5 linked regions of the Granulosicoccus antarcticus IMCC3135 genome follow. The protein of the gene in region 4 binds, or shares a complex with, the protein of the main gene of each other region. Links are inferred from orthologs where the notes say so. Each region holds a gene or a part of one and is shown on either strand. Other genes may lie near its edges. The genes, in order: dinB, dnaX, holA, dnaN and holB.

Region 1 (2,951 bases), 6.7 Mb from region 4 along the record:
CGTGCCGGTCAGAGCCAGCATTGGAATTGCCTACGCACCGGAGCACGGCAATACAGTGTCAGCCCTGTTGAGATCAGCCGACAGTGCTTGCGCACATGCCAAACATGTCGGCGACAACTCTCTGGTTGTCTACAACTGCGATCAGCAAAAGCAGGCCAAGCACCGCCACCAGCTTGAAATCGGCCTGCAGCAAGCTATCGAAAAGAACGAACTCTCCCTGCAGTATCAACCACAGATCGATATCCGCAGCAAAATGACCTGTGGCATGGAAGCACTCATCCGCTGGCACAGCAGTGAATTCGGGCGGGTTGCACCGGCAGATTTCATTCCTGTTGCAGAAGAGACCGGCATCATCAACCGGCTGGGTGACTGGGTTCTCACACGGGCTGTGGAGGATTACCAGCGACTCGCAAAATTCGGGACCTCGCCTACGATGCTATCGGTGAACCTGTCCCGTAAACAATTCGAAGGTGGCCAGATCGTGACCGATGTCGACAGACTACTATCCCGCACAGGTTTTGATCCGAACAAGCTCTGCCTGGAAATCACGGAGACCGCACTGTCCAGCAATTCCAAAAAACTGCAACGCCAGCTACTGGAATTGACCTCACTGGGTGTTCGACTGTCCATCGACGATTTTGGTGTGGGCTACTCTTCACTGCTCGAACTTCGCGACTACCCCTTCACCGAAGTCAAGATAGACAGAGCCTTCATCACCAACGTTGCAACGGATCAGCATAGTCAGGACATCATTGGTGCCGTCGTCGACATTTCCCGCAGCATCGGCGCGGAAGTGGTCGCTGAGGGTATCGAGAATCAAGAACAGTTTGACCAGGTTGCCCTGCTCGGCTGCGATCGGGCACAGGGATACTTTCTGTGCGAGCCCATGCCGGCCACCACCTTTCCAGACGTAGTCCTGGTTAAATAATAAATACTCGGACTACCAACGCATCTCCAGCTGAATGGGAGAATCCTCCCCCAGAGGCGCCAGGCCACTGAAGGCCACCCCAAGCAGACGCACACCGGAACGCCTGCCCACGCGACCATGACGTTGCATGCCAGACTCCTGCCCCAGACTCAAGGCTCGATCCAGCAGGAATGGCAAAGCTCTGTGAGCCGAGCCCTTATCAAGCAAACCCTTGTGTTGCGTGTGTGCACGCGTAAAGGTTGAGAAATCGGCAAACCTGACCTTGACAGTGACGGTCTTGCTGCTGAGTGATTTAGCCGCCAATTGATCGATCAGATCGTCAAGCAGGGTGACTAGAATATCCAGCATCTCGGTTCGCTCATGCAAATTGTCACCAAAAGTGCGTTCAGAGCCCATCGATTTTCGAATACGACTGACTCGGACCGGTCGATCATCGATACCTCGCGCAACCTGATAGTAATAACGACTGCTTTTACCGAATTCGTGAGCCAGCTCAGCCTCACTCCATTGCCGCAGATCGCCACCCGTAAGAATGCCCAGATCATGCATGCGGGCCTCAGTGACTTTACCTACGCCATGAAAGCGGCCAATTTCCAGGCTCGCTACAAAAGTCTCACCCTCAGCTGGCAAAATACAGAACAGACCATCCGGCTTTTTGTAATCGGAGGCAATCTTCGCCAGAAACTTGTTGTAGCTCACCCCTGCCGAGGCCACCAAGCCAGTGCGCTCATGAATCAAGGTTTTTATTTCCCTGGCGAGCCGATAGGCGGAGCCTGCAAATAACGTGTTACTCGTAACGTCCAGATAGGCTTCATCCAGCGATAAAGGCTCGATTTGATCGGTAAATTCTCGAAATACCGTGTGAATCTGTTGCGACACCTGTTTGTAGACTTCAAATCTGGGCTTTACAAACATGGCATGTGGACACCGTCGTCCCGCCTCCGCACTGGGCATGGCCGAATGGATGCCAAATTTGCGCGCCTCATAGCTGCAAGCCGCAACCACTCCTCGCCCATTGGGTTGTCCGCCCACGATCACCGGCAGGCCCCGCAGAGAAATATCATCGCGCTGTTCCACGGAGGCGTAGAAGGCGTCCATGTCCACGTGGATGATCTTGCGAAGTGACTGCACATCACTTACCGGATCGGTTTTCGATGTCGAATTGGACGACATACTCATGTCATACGTGTAATTGCTTTAGAATCAAGGGGAAATTGGACTCGAACCCTTAGCAGAGCACACCTGCAGCCTATGCACGGTTGCAAATCATGCAGGGAAAAACCGAGTTTTTCAACCTGCTGTCTTGCGCAGCCTTTACACATCATGGAGCTGTATCGTGTCGAGCACTATAGGAGTCGAGCTGAAGGGAGGTATGTATACCTTCATGTCACTCAAGCTCCACACCAGTGACATGAAGATCATTGATGAAAAGCTGGCTGACAAGGTGCAACAAGCACCCGGCTTTTTCAAGGATACCCCTGTTGTCCTCGATCTCACCGTCCTTGAAGAACAGGACCTGGAGATTGACACAATCGCGCTACTCGATTGCATCAGACGCCATCATCTAGTACCTATCGTCGTCAGTATTGGTAACAAATCTTCACGGTTGGTTCAGTCAATCGCGATACCATTGATTGAAAGTGGCGCCCGTAGAAATGACTCAGCAAAAGATGGATCCCGTCAAGGTTCCGAGAGCTCAACGACCAAACTGGTAGACAGCTCCACACTTACGTTACCTGATGTAGACCTTTCGGTATCGAGAGAGGTAGAGTACGTCGTCAAGGCACCACTGCTGATAGATAAGCCAGTGCGATCTGGTCAGCAAGTCTATGCCAGAGACACTGATCTGATCGTCATGGGTCAGGTAGGTCCTGGTGCCGAGATCATTGCAGATAACAATATCCACATTTATGGCCCGCTGCGGGGTCGCGCGTTGTGTGGTGTGTCAGGAAACGTGTCTGCACGTATCTTCTGTCAATCGCTAGAAGCGGAACTGGTTTCGGTTGCGGGTAACTACCGCATG
Region 2 (2,924 bases), 5.0 Mb from region 4 along the record:
GCGCCTCGGATACGCTGCCTGAGCTGTGAACCTCATGGCCATGCCGCTCCAATGCAAATCGAAGCATGTCACGAATGGCGGCCTCGTCTTCAACAATCAGAATGTGAGCAGGCATGTCAGGGTTTTTCGTCGGAAGTGTCGAATTCATGAAATGGTAACGCGCTATCTGGTTTTGCACGAGTGTGTGGACTCTTTATGACAAGACGGTGAATCTGGCTGATATCGGATCGTCATATTGGCTTCTTGAACACTGAGGTTGCACAGATAACAATAAACAATCACCCGAGGGTTGCACCAAGAGCTCTAAAGCCCCAGAATGGTCGGGTAATGGTGTTCCGTATCGGCACTCTCGCGACGATAAACTGTTAACCCCGTCAGGCCCGGAAGGGAGCAGCGGCAGCAGTGGATTCGGGCGCCGGGATGCGGCTGGTACGGGATACCGCCTTATGCTGACTTCATAAGCCCACCCCCAAGAACCACTTCCTCAAACAGCTACATCGATGAGCTACAAAGTTCTTGCGCGCAAATGGCGGCCGCAACACTTTCGCGACATGCTAGGCCAAGAGCCTGTGTTGCGTGCGCTTGTGAATGCGCTGGATACCAACCGCTTGCACCATGCTTATATGTTCACGGGCATGCGCGGCGTTGGCAAGACAACCATTGCACGTATCTTCGCCAAGTGTCTCAACTGCGAGACCAATGGCGTCAGTTCAAACCCCTGTGGGGAATGCAGCGCTTGTCGGGATATCGAGGCGGGGCGTTTTTTTGATCTGATCGAGGTTGATGCCGCCTCCCGGACCAAGGTCGAGGAAACTCGCGAACTACTGGAGAACGTGCCCTACGCACCTGCCAGTGGACGCTACAAGGTGTACCTGATCGATGAGGTGCACATGTTTTCCAACCACAGTTTCAACGCCTTGTTGAAAACTCTGGAAGAGCCGCCGGAGCATGTGAAGTTCCTGCTGGCCACCACAGACCCTCAGAAAGTCCCTGTCACCGTGCTCTCGCGCTGCCTGCAGTTCAATCTGAAACGCATGGCGCCGGGTAATCTGGCAGATTATCTGTCAAAAATTCTGGATGAAGAATCCATTGAGCATGAGCGCCCGGCGCTTGATCTTATTGCCCGTGCCTCGGAAGGCAGCGTACGTGATTCGCTGAGTCTGGTAGAGCAGGCAGCAGCTTTTGGCGAGGGTGCTGTTCGCGAATCGGACGTCGAGACCATGTTGGGTCGTGCGTCGGTGGATCGATTACTGGGTCTGGTCGAATCACTGGGGCGGGGTGATGTTGCGCAATTGTTCGAGCGTGTCGAACAGTTGGCTGAATATGCTCCGGACTTCTCCGAATTGATGGGAGAGATTCTGAGTCTGCTGCATCGCATAGCGTTGCTCCAGATGGTGCCCGGTAGCGTCTCTGAAGATACCGCCGGTTTTGAACGCCTGACGCAGCTTGCCACTGAGCTGGCTGATGACGAAATTCAGTTGTACTACCAGATTGGTACCCATGCGCGTCGTGACATGCCCTTTGCTCCGGATCCGCGTGAAGCATTTGATATGGCCCTGCTGCGGATGAACACCTTCCGGCCACAGGGTGAGCCTGGCCAGCCCAGCGCACCTGGTTCTGTACCCGCACTCGCACCTGTAGCCGCGCCTGTAGCACCTGCATCGACAGCGGCCCGAGGCTCGGTGTCCGCAGGCGCAGCACTGCGCGATGCCGCTCTGGCAGCAGCGCGGGGAGAGACGGTGCCAACAAAACCGACTCCCGCAGCTGTGGAGCCTGCAGTACGAGCCCCTGCGGCACAAACTCCGCCAGCGCAAACCGCACGACCTCCCGCAGCGCCGATGCCAGCAGCGCAAGCTCCGGCTGCACCTACACCAACAGCACGCGCTCCAGCGTCTTCAGCCAGCGTGGATCGGAGTAATATCAAAATAGGGGATTGGCGCAGTATTGTTGCGGAGCTGGATATTTCCGGTATGCCCAAACAATTGGCCAGTAACTGCGAGCTTGTGTCCGTAGCGGGCGATGCTTTCAATCTGCGGCTTGAGTCGACGTCCGAGCATTTGCATACTCCCCGGTTTTCCGAACGAGTGCAGACCGCACTGAGCGAATGGCTCGGCAGGCCTGCGAAATTACAGATATCGCTGGTTGATGATCAGTTGAGCACCCCGTCTCGTATTGATGAGCAGGTGCGGGCGGACCAGATGAGCGCCGCACGGGACTCGATTGGCCAGGATCCGGTTGTTCGTCAGCTCATTGATCGTGTCGACGCTGCAGTCGATGAGGCCAGCATCGCACCTCTGGGCGAGGACTAGCCAGTCCCTCCTTGGGCAGGTTTGTAGGGTCTGGAGTAAATGACAGGCCTTGACTGTGTGTGCAAGGTCTTTGCAGCATACTTGGCAACTATTGATTCATAGATATATATAGAGGGCAGTGAATATGAAAGGCGGTATAGGCAACCTGATGAAACAAGCGCAGAAGATGCAAGAAGACATGCAGCGTGCGCAGGAAGAGATCGCCAATATGGAGATCGAAGGTCAGAGCGGTGGCGGTCTGGTCAAGGTCACCATGAATGGTCAGCATGAGCTGCGAAAGGTCTCAATTGACGACTCTTTGATTGGTGATGACAAGGATATGCTGGAAGATCTGGTGGCAGCTGCCGTTAACGATGCTTCACAGCGCCTTGCAGTCGCCTCTAAAGACAAGCTGAGTGGTCTGACAAACGGTATGGAATTGCCGCCGGGCATGAAGCTGCCATTCTAAGTAAACAGGCGGAGCAATAGCACGTGTCGAGTAGTGGCTTGCTGGAGGACCTGGTAGAAGCATTGCGATGTCTGCCGGGAGTAGGACCGAAATCAGCTCAGCGAATGGCGCTGCACTTGCTGCAACGTGATCGTGATGCCGCCCGGCGACTGGGATCCACATTGGTT
Region 3 (2,810 bases), 1.1 Mb from region 4 along the record:
ACCCATCCAGCTCGACATCACTCATGTCCGGGGCAATTTTCACCAGCACAGGAACATATTTTCCATGCGCGGTGGCCAGTCGCGATTGCGTCTGCTTCAATTCCTCCAGCAGGCGGGTCAGGCGCTCTCCATGCTGGAGGTCGCGCAGGCCAACCGTATTGGGTGATGAAATGTTCACCGTAATATAGTCGGCATGCGGATAGACGCGTTCCAGACAATAGGTGTAATCATTGTTGGCATCATTGAGCGATGTCACGGCATTCTTGCCGATGTTGATGCCGAGTCGACCGGTGTAGCGACGTTTTTCGACCTGGGCTACCAGATGATCGACGCCCTTGTTGTTGAAGCCGAAGCGATTGATCAGTGCCCCATGCTGGGTCAGTCTGAAGATGCGTGGTTTGGGGTTACCCGGTTGCGGCTTGGGCGTGATAGTGCCGATTTCTATATGCCCGAAGCCGATAGCGCCGAGTGCGTCGATGTAGTCACCATTCTTGTCCAGGCCTGCGGCCAGGCCAATGCGGTTGTCGAATGTCTGGCCCAGACAGTGAACCGCTGAGCTGGCTGTCGCATAGCGAGAGGCCAGACGCGGCTGCACAGCAGCATGGCTCATCATGCGCAGAGCCAGGTCATGGGCCTTTTCGGGGTCCATTTCAAAAAGGATGGCGCGTCCCAGGCTGAATAGCAGGTCGCGCGGGGACTGAGAGTAGGCGTTATTTTCCACGGATAGGGTCGCGGTGAGTGTTGGGGATTTTGGGTATGCTACACGTTCGAAAACACCCCCGCCTGCCATGAAGCTCTACCCCGACAAACTTGAAGCACATTTAAGCAAGACACTGGCACCTGTGTACCTGCTGCACGGCGATGAGCCGTTACAGCTTATGGAGATTGGCGACCGTTTACGGGTGCGGGCAAAAGAGTCCGGATTTGACGAACGCCAGGTCATCGCCATCGCTGATGATTCGGATTGGTCCACGTTTCGAGAGGCCGCTGACAGTTTCTCCTTGTTCGCCGAGCAGCGGCTGATTGAGCTGCGGCTGCCGACCGGCAAGCCCGGGCGTATCGGTGGCGAGGTATTGCAAAAGTACTGCAGCAATCCACCTGCAGATATTCTGTTACTGATCACCAGCAGCAAGCTGGATCGCAATGGCACCAATAGTGCCTGGTTCAAGGCGATCGACAAGGTCGGAGTCTCTTTGGCAGTGTGGCCTGTTCCTGCGGCCCAGCTGGGTGCATGGCTGACGCAGCGACTGGCAGCCAAAGGGTTATATGCGGATGCCGATGCACTGGAACTGATTGCGGACAGGGTTGAAGGTAATCTGCTGGCCGCACGACAGGAGGTTGAACGTCTGGCCCTGTTGTATCCCGCAGGTGAGCTGAGTAGTGATCAGATTCTGGCTGCGGTCAGTGACAGCTCCCGTTATTCCATTGGTGATCTGTCGCTTGCGGCATTGCACGGCGAAAGCGTGCGTGCGCTGCGTATACTGGCAGGGTTACATGATGAGGCTGTCAGCGAAGTGCTGGTACTGTGGTCGCTGGTCAACGAGATTCGAGCCGGAGCGCGCGCGGCTGAGTCAATCGAGGCAGGTGCCAGCGAAGATGCGGCCTTGAAGTCAGCGGGCGTCTGGCAGAGCCGGACGGCCCCACTGAAGAAAGCGCTGACGCGTCATACAGCCAGTTCCTGGTTGTCCATGTTGTCGGCATGTACACATATCGATCGACAGATCAAGGGCCAGGCTTCCGGGTCACACTGGGATTCACTGGCTGCATTAACGACAGAGCTCGCCGGTCATGGCGAGATTCCCCTGAGAAAAAACTCCGGTATTCCAGTATGAACAAGATAGATGTCGTAGAGCTTCTGGCCACCAGCCCGACCGGGCAAACCGTCACAGTGCAAGGCTGGGTTCGCAGCCGTCGCGACTCCAAGGCGGGCTTATCCTTCATTGCCCTGTATGACGGGACCTGCTTTGATACCTTGCAGGTCATAGCGGGCAAGACGCTGGACAACTATCAGAGTGATGTCCAGCGCCTGTCCTCCGGCTTTGCTGTACAGATCACAGGCACGCTGGTGGCATCAGAGGGGCAGGGGCAGTCGGTAGAGGTCCAGGCCACCCAGGTCACCATCGTGGGTGAGGTGGATGATCCGGAGCAATATCCGATAGCCAAGAAGCGTCATACGTTCGAGTATCTTCGTCAGGTGGCGCATCTGCGGCCCAGAACCAACGCTTTTGGTGCCATCAGCCGTGTGCGATCGACACTTGCCAGCTCTATCCATCGTTATTTCAGCGAACGCAGGTTTCAGTGGGTCAATACACCGTTGATTACCACCAGTGACTGTGAGGGGGCCGGTGAGCTGTTCCGCGTCAGCACGCTTGATGCCCTGAACCCGCCTAAAAATGATGCAGGCAAGGTGGATTTTGACAAGGATTTTTTTGCCAGAGAAGCCTATCTCACCGTGTCCGGGCAGCTCAATGCTGAAAGTTATGCGCTCGCCTTGAGCAAGGTCTACACCTTCGGGCCTACCTTTCGGGCAGAGAACTCGAACACCAGTCGACACCTGGCAGAGTTCTGGATGGTGGAGCCGGAAATGGCTTTCGCCGATCTGGATGACAATGCGGCATTGGCCGAAGACTTCCTGACCTACCTGTTCAAGGCGGTACTGGAAGAGCGTGAAGATGACATGGCATTCTTTGCCCAGCGGATCGACAAGGATGCATTGACACGTTTGCAGCATGTGGCCGAATCAAGCTTTGAGCGAATGGACTACAGTGAGGCGATAGTGCTGCTGGAGAAGAGTGGAAAATCTTTTGAAT
Region 4 (2,993 bases):
AGGAAGAGTTCTTCCACAACTTCAACGCTCTTTTTGAAGGTAACCAGCAAATCGTTTTGACCTGCGATCGTTATCCCAAGGAGATCAACGGTCTGGAAGAGCGTCTGAAAACCCGCTTTGGCTGGGGCTTGTCAGTTGCCATCGAACCGCCTGAGCTTGAGATGCGTGTAGCCATCCTGAACAGCAAGGCCGAACAACGCGGTGTAATACTCCCCTCAGAAGTCAGCTTCTTCATTGCCAAACGGATCCGCAGCAATGTGCGCGAATTGGAAGGAGCACTGAAACGCGTCATAGCAAATTCTCAATTGATAGGCACCCCTATTACACTGGAATTTACTCGAGAAGCCCTCGCAGACCTTCTGGCCGTGCAAGCCAAGACTGTCAGCATAGAAAACATTCAGAAAACGGTTGCCGAGTACTACAACATCCGTCTCGCTGACCTGTCTGGCAAAAGCCGCTCACGCTCCGTTGCGCGCCCTCGGCAGCTAGCCATGGCCCTGGCCAAGGAACTGACCAGCAAAAGCCTCCCAGAGATTGGTAAGGTCTTTGGCGGCAGAGATCATACGACGGTCCTGCATGCGTGTCGCAAGATCGTCGAACTGAAAGAGTCCGATGACAACATCCGCGAAGACTACAGCAACCTTCTAAGGACTCTGTCCAACTAAGTTACCTTCCCTTTCAGGATGACTCATCTTCGGGTATAACCCTGTGGATAAGTTATCAACAAAGTGTGCATTGAATGAACTCTCATATTTATCCACAATTCATGCACAGGAAGGAAGCCTGAAGTCAGAGTAGTTATACAGACCAAAATAAACGTCCAAGTTATTGATTTAATAAGTAAAAAACGGGTTATCCACAGACTTAGCCGTCAGTAATAGTAGTAATAATAACCACACAATACAAACACACCTTTTTCTATCAGCCATGAAATTCAGTGCACAACGCGAAACTTTGCTGACGCCTCTGCAGCATGTAGTAGGCGCAGTTGAACGCAGACAGACCTCTCCCATACTCGGAAATGTCTTGATGACGGCCGATGATGGCTATCTGACGCTCACAGCAACCGACTCCGAAATTGAAATGCAAGCCAGAGTGGAAATGCATATCGATCAACCAGGGTCGACAACGGTACCTGCAAGAAAACTGTTGGAAATTTGCAAACATCTACCCGATTCAGCCAGGGTCGACTTTATCGCCACCGGTGACAAAGTCATTTTCAAGTCGGGCAGAAGCAAATTCACATTGGCAACACTTCCAGCTGAAGAATTTCCAACTGTTGATGCGTTAAACGAACCTCAACAAGTCATATTGACCGCTGACGTACTTTTGCAATGCATCAAGAACACAGCTTTTTCAATGGCCCAACAAGATGTCCGTTTTTACTTGAATGGCATGCTTCTGGAAATTGGTGCAGATCGTCTTTCTTGTGTTGCCACTGATGGTCATCGTCTTGCCTATTCACAATGCGCAACCAATGCCGAACCAGAAACTCCTGTCAGAGCAATCATTCCCAGAAAAAGCGTTGGTGAATTACAGCGGCTCCTGGGAAGTGTTGAATCTACTGACACCGTCACCTTGTTAGTCACCTCCCAACATCTGCAGATTCAGGTAGGTGGAGTCAGACTGACAACCAAATTGATTGATGGACGTTTTCCTGACTACAACCGCGTCATACCCATTGACGGAAACAAGGAATTACTCATTGATTGCCAAACGCTCAAGCAATCACTGACGCGAGCTTCAGTGTTATCCAATGAAAAATATCGAGGTGTCAGAATTGCTCTTCAAACCGGTACTTTGACAATCTCCAGTAACAACCCTGATCAAGAAGAAGCCATCGATGAGTTGGAAGTTGATTACACCGGTGATTCAGCTGAAATAGGTTTCAATGTCACTTACTTGCTCGACGTACTGAATTCACTTGAAACCGTCAATGCAAGAATTCTGATCAAGGATGGAAACAGTAGTGCTTTGATCACCCCGGAAACCACTAGCGACAGCAAGTACGTTGTCATGCCGATGCGTTTGTGATTCTCACAAAGCTGGAAGTATCCAGCTTCCGAAATGTTGTAAATCTATCCCTGGAACCGCATCCCCGTCTCAATCTGATTACGGGTGATAACGGAGCTGGTAAAAGCTCGATTCTGGAAGCGATTCAATGCCTGTCTACCGGGCATTCTTTCAGAACTCGAAAGGCCCGCGAATTAATCAGCCGGCAATCACAGTCATTCACTTTGACTGCACTCTTCAAAGATCCCAACACTGCTCGTGAACATCGTTGCGGTTTGCAACGAATGCGCGATGGTTCTGTGGAACTTCGTCTGGATTTCGAAGAAGTTGGCAGTATGTCTGGCGTAACCAGACTTTTACCCGTAAAAGCCTTAACACCAGACAGTCATAAGCTCATTCAAGAAGGTCCTCATGAGCGACGTCAATTCCTGGATTGGGGAGTGTTCCACATGGAACATTCGTTTTTTGACATCTGGAAGCAATTCAAACGGTCACTATCTCAACGGAATCAACTTTTACGTGATTCCGGATCTATAAATGAATTGCGCACCTGGGACGGACTATTTGTCGAGTCTGCAGAGCAGTTAAACAAACTACGCGCCGTTTACGTTGAACAATTAGCCATTGCACTTCAAAAACGAATGACTGATATCAATGCAAGGTTCCACGTGGAACTTCAGTATCGATCAGGTTGGTCAGATGAACACAAACTCGCAGATTTGCTGATTCGCAACCTTGATTACCACCGGCGAATGAAAACCACCACTGACGGACCGCATAGAGCCGAGCTGAGTCTGCTTGTTGATGGGGTGCCAGCGAAACAAGTGCTTTCCAGAGGTCAACAGAAGGTGTTGGTCTATTTACTGCATCTGTCCCAGCTAGACTTACTTGCAAACATCAACGCTCGACAAGCCGTGGTTCTCTGTGATGATCTGACTTCAGAGTTGGACAAAGAGCACTCAACCGAACTGATTCGTCAG
Region 5 (2,956 bases), 5.5 Mb from region 4 along the record:
TTGATAGCCGGTGTCTTCCTGTCTCGTATCAACAAGAAAATGCGACTGCAAACCGACCCAACTGTGATCTACGGTATCGGTGATAGCTATGATGGCAATATTCGGCGCAAGGATCTGACCACTGACACTCCGTACAATACGTATACCCGAGCAGGTCTGCCGCCAACACCGATTGCCATGGTGGGGCGTGAAGCTATTCGAGCTGTGTTGCATCCAGAATCAACCACCTCGCTGTATTTCGTTGCGCGTGGCGATGGCTCTCACCAGTTTTCAGACACACTGGCAGAGCACAACGCAGCGGTCCGTAAATATCAACTCAAACGCTGATGAGCATGCGCGGTAAATTCATTACGCTCGAAGGGCTGGAAGGGGTTGGCAAGACAACCAATCGTCAATTTGTCGAAGCGCTGCTGGATGATGCCAATATTGCCTTTGTCGGTACGCGTGAGCCCGGTGGTACCCCGCTGGGGGAATCCTTGCGCGAGCTGGTTCTCGCCGCTGACGGGCAGGTCGATGATGTTACCGAATTACTGTTGATGACCGCCTCCCGGGTCGAGCATATTGCTCGCGTCATCGAGCCTGCGCTTACCGCTGGCAAATGGGTTCTGTGTGACCGGTTTCTGGACGCCAGCATTGCCTACCAGGGCGCTGGGCGGCAGCTGGGAGTAGAGCGGGTGGCGGAACTGCATGCCTTGATGGGTGTCACGCTTGAGCCCGATCTGACCATTCTGCTGGATATGCCTGTTCAAGAGGGCCTCGAGCGCATGGCAGCTCGCAGCGAGCCTGATCGTATCGAGCGTGAGGCCCATGCGTTTTTCGAACGTGCCCGTGCAGCTTATTTGCAGCGGGCCAGTGATGCGCCTGAAAGGGTCGTCGTGATTGATGCGGGCCGCTCTCTCGAACTGGTTCAGGAGTCCGTTCGTCAGGCGCTGCAGCCGATACTGAGTGAAGGCTGATAATGAATGCCTTGACACCTTGTCCGCCCTGGTTAAGGGAGGACGGTGCCGCCCTGATGGAACGTTCACGTCAGGGGCGACTGCCACATGCCTTGTTGTTGAACGGTATAGACGGCATCGGAAAACGTGCCTTCGCCCAATGGCTGGCTGAGTCCTTATTGTGCCGAAAGCGCACTGAAACAGGTGCCTGTGGCAGTTGTGAATCCTGTCGTCAGTTGCTGGCAGGCTCCCACCCTGATTTCCGCAAACTGGTGCCTGAAGGTGCGAATGCGACCATCAAGGTCGATCCTGTTCGTGAGCTGGTGGAGTGGTTGCAGTTGACTGCCAGTGAAGGCAGTTATCGGGTGGCACTGCTGGAGCAGGCAGATACATTGAACCGCAATGCGGCTAACAGTCTGTTGAAAACACTTGAAGAACCCGGGGATCATGCGGTGCTGATTCTCAGTGCGACTCGCACGGGCGCATTGCCAGCCACGATTCGTAGTCGTTGTCAGAAAATCACGCTGAAAATGCATGACAGGCCGGCAGCAATCGAATGGTTGTCGCAGAATATGGAAGGAGCTGCGGAGACGGCCTTGCTGGAAGCAGGCGGAGGACCTTATGCCGCTCTGAACATGCAGAACAAGGAATTTCAGGATGCCCGTGAGTTACTTCTGAAAGCCTGGAAAGATCTGTTCGAGCATAAGGGGAGTGTGGGGCGTATCAGCGATTCACTGTCGAATCTGGATACCAGCTTGTGTCTGGCCACGTTCAGTCGTTGGGCTCTGCTGGCTGTGAAGCAGGAAGCAAATCTGCCTGCCGGTGCTGACCCTGATGTGTCATCGGTCATATCTGAGACACGACACCGTCTTTCAAACGAGACATGGTTCACGATTCACGATCGTTTATTGCAATTACATCGTTCTGACAGCGCCAGCTTCAAGACTCAGACTGTGCTGGAGGGAATATTTGCCGATATACGTCTCATGACTAACGGCTGAATGTTCCTCTATGACCGAAGAAACACGAAAAGGCATTATCTCTTTCTCCATCACTGACCGCGGCGCCCTGTATTCGTCGTATATGTCATTTGTTCAGAACGGTGGTGTCTTTGTTCCCACTGCACGTAACTACGAGATCGGTGACAAGGTCTTCATGCTGCTCAAGCTGATGGATGACCACAGCATCTCTCCGGTTAGCGGTACGGTCGTCTGGTTGACGCCGCCGGGTGCACAGGGCAGCAAAGTCGCTGGCATCGGTGTGCAGTTTTCCGAGGAAGATCACGGCAAGAACAAGTCGAATATCGAGCAACATCTGGCGGCGACGCTTCAGGGTGATCGACCGACACAAACCATGTAGCATCGTCTGGGCGGGGCTTTATTACTGGAGTGATGGGTGCCGCTCCGGTACGCTACACCCTTTTCAACATTCGGGTGACATCCAGAGCATGACAGCGGTTAAGAGCAAGGGCGATGGGCCTGGCAAGAAAAAAGGCCGGCGTTCGGTTGAGAGCATCATGGCTGACTACAAGGATGCTCGCCCCAGCGATGTTTCGGACAAGGTTTTCGTAGCCACCAGTGCCGTGCATGGAAAAGGCCTGTTTGCGGCCAAACGGCTCAAGGCGGGTACCGTGCTCAGTCGACTGCATGGCATGCCGACTTTTGATGATGGTATCTACGTACTTTGGATCACGGACGAAATAGGTCTTGAACTGACCAACGATCTCAAGTACATCAATCACGACAAAAACCCCAACGCCGCCTACTCGGATCTGGACGTCACTATCGTGCGCGATGTGAAAGCCGGTGAAGAGTTGTTGCACGACTACGGCTGGTAAACATCATGAGTCAATCAATCAAACAGCTGGAAAACCGTTTCCACCGTCTTGCACAGTTGGACCATGCAAGCACATTCCTGAGCTGGGATCAGATGGTGATGATGCCCAACGCGGGTAATGAGCCACGCTCGGCGGCATTGGCAGAGCTTGCGAGTCTCAGGCACGAGCTGCTGACGGCTCCGGA

What was found.
Region 1: the proteins of dnaN (region 4) and dinB are in contact, whole or in part, in a solved structure (PDB 1OK7), measured with the Escherichia coli proteins. The link is inferred for Granulosicoccus antarcticus IMCC3135 from one-to-one orthologs.
Region 2: the proteins of dnaN (region 4) and dnaX are in contact, whole or in part, in a cryo-EM structure (PDB 8GIZ), measured with the Escherichia coli proteins. The link is inferred for Granulosicoccus antarcticus IMCC3135 from one-to-one orthologs.
Region 3: the proteins of dnaN (region 4) and holA are in contact, whole or in part, in a cryo-EM structure (PDB 8GIZ), measured with the Escherichia coli proteins. The link is inferred for Granulosicoccus antarcticus IMCC3135 from one-to-one orthologs.
Region 5: the proteins of dnaN (region 4) and holB are in contact, whole or in part, in a cryo-EM structure (PDB 8GIZ), measured with the Escherichia coli proteins. The link is inferred for Granulosicoccus antarcticus IMCC3135 from one-to-one orthologs.

What each region holds. Positions count from the first base shown.
Region 1 is NZ_CP018632.1:6,729,102-6,732,052, forward strand. Bases 25-2,951 are described here. They hold dinB (DNA polymerase IV), read right to left. Parts: upstream 2,108-2,951; coding sequence 941-2,107; downstream 25-940. Other genes in these bases: IMCC3135_RS29125 (putative bifunctional diguanylate cyclase/phosphodiesterase), read left to right, coding at 25-928; minC (septum site-determining protein MinC), read left to right, coding at 2,265-2,951. Outside these bases: more of IMCC3135_RS29125, read left to right, coding at 1-24. UniProt on the Escherichia coli protein: Poorly processive, error-prone DNA polymerase involved in translesion repair and untargeted mutagenesis. Copies undamaged DNA at stalled replication forks, which arise in vivo from mismatched or misaligned primer ends.
Region 2 is NZ_CP018632.1:4,998,102-5,001,025, reverse strand. The notes cover bases 5-2,904. They hold dnaX (DNA polymerase III subunit gamma/tau), read left to right. Parts: upstream 5-500; coding sequence 501-2,309; downstream 2,310-2,904. Other genes in these bases: recR (recombination mediator RecR), read left to right, coding at 2,781-2,904; IMCC3135_RS21760 (YbaB/EbfC family nucleoid-associated protein), read left to right, coding at 2,434-2,757; phoB (phosphate regulon transcriptional regulator PhoB), read right to left, coding at 5-115. Outside these bases: more of phoB, read right to left, coding at 1-4; more of recR, read left to right, coding at 2,905-2,924. UniProt on the Escherichia coli protein: Part of the beta sliding clamp loading complex, which hydrolyzes ATP to load the beta clamp onto primed DNA to form the DNA replication pre-initiation complex.
Region 3 is NZ_CP018632.1:1,103,229-1,106,038, forward strand. The notes cover bases 25-2,810. They hold holA (DNA polymerase III subunit delta), read left to right. Parts: upstream 25-788; coding sequence 789-1,832; downstream 1,833-2,810. Other genes in these bases: IMCC3135_RS04675 (quinone-dependent dihydroorotate dehydrogenase), read right to left, coding at 25-721; asnS (asparagine--tRNA ligase), read left to right, coding at 1,829-2,810. In the rest of the region: more of IMCC3135_RS04675, read right to left, coding at 1-24. UniProt on the Escherichia coli protein: Part of the beta sliding clamp loading complex, which hydrolyzes ATP to load the beta clamp onto primed DNA to form the DNA replication pre-initiation complex.
Region 4 is NZ_CP018632.1:1,029-4,021, forward strand. The notes cover bases 12-2,980. They hold dnaN (DNA polymerase III subunit beta), read left to right. Parts: upstream 12-927; coding sequence 928-2,034; downstream 2,035-2,980. Other genes in these bases: dnaA (chromosomal replication initiator protein DnaA), read left to right, coding at 12-665; recF (DNA replication/repair protein RecF), read left to right, coding at 2,031-2,980. Also shown: more of dnaA, read left to right, coding at 1-11; more of recF, read left to right, coding at 2,981-2,993. UniProt on the Escherichia coli protein: Confers DNA tethering and processivity to DNA polymerases and other proteins. Acts as a clamp, forming a ring around DNA (a reaction catalyzed by the clamp-loading complex) which diffuses in an ATP-independent manner freely and bidirectionally along dsDNA.
Region 5 is NZ_CP018632.1:5,465,197-5,468,152, reverse strand. What follows is about bases 16-2,947. They hold holB (DNA polymerase III subunit delta'), read left to right. Parts: upstream 16-958; coding sequence 959-1,936; downstream 1,937-2,947. Other genes in these bases: IMCC3135_RS23670 (carboxypeptidase M32), read left to right, coding at 2,778-2,947; IMCC3135_RS23675 (SET domain-containing protein), read left to right, coding at 2,383-2,772; IMCC3135_RS23680 (PilZ domain-containing protein), read left to right, coding at 1,947-2,294; tmk (dTMP kinase), read left to right, coding at 327-956; mltG (endolytic transglycosylase MltG), read left to right, coding at 16-327. Also shown: more of mltG, read left to right, coding at 1-15; more of IMCC3135_RS23670, read left to right, coding at 2,948-2,956. UniProt on the Escherichia coli protein: Part of the beta sliding clamp loading complex, which hydrolyzes ATP to load the beta clamp onto primed DNA to form the DNA replication pre-initiation complex.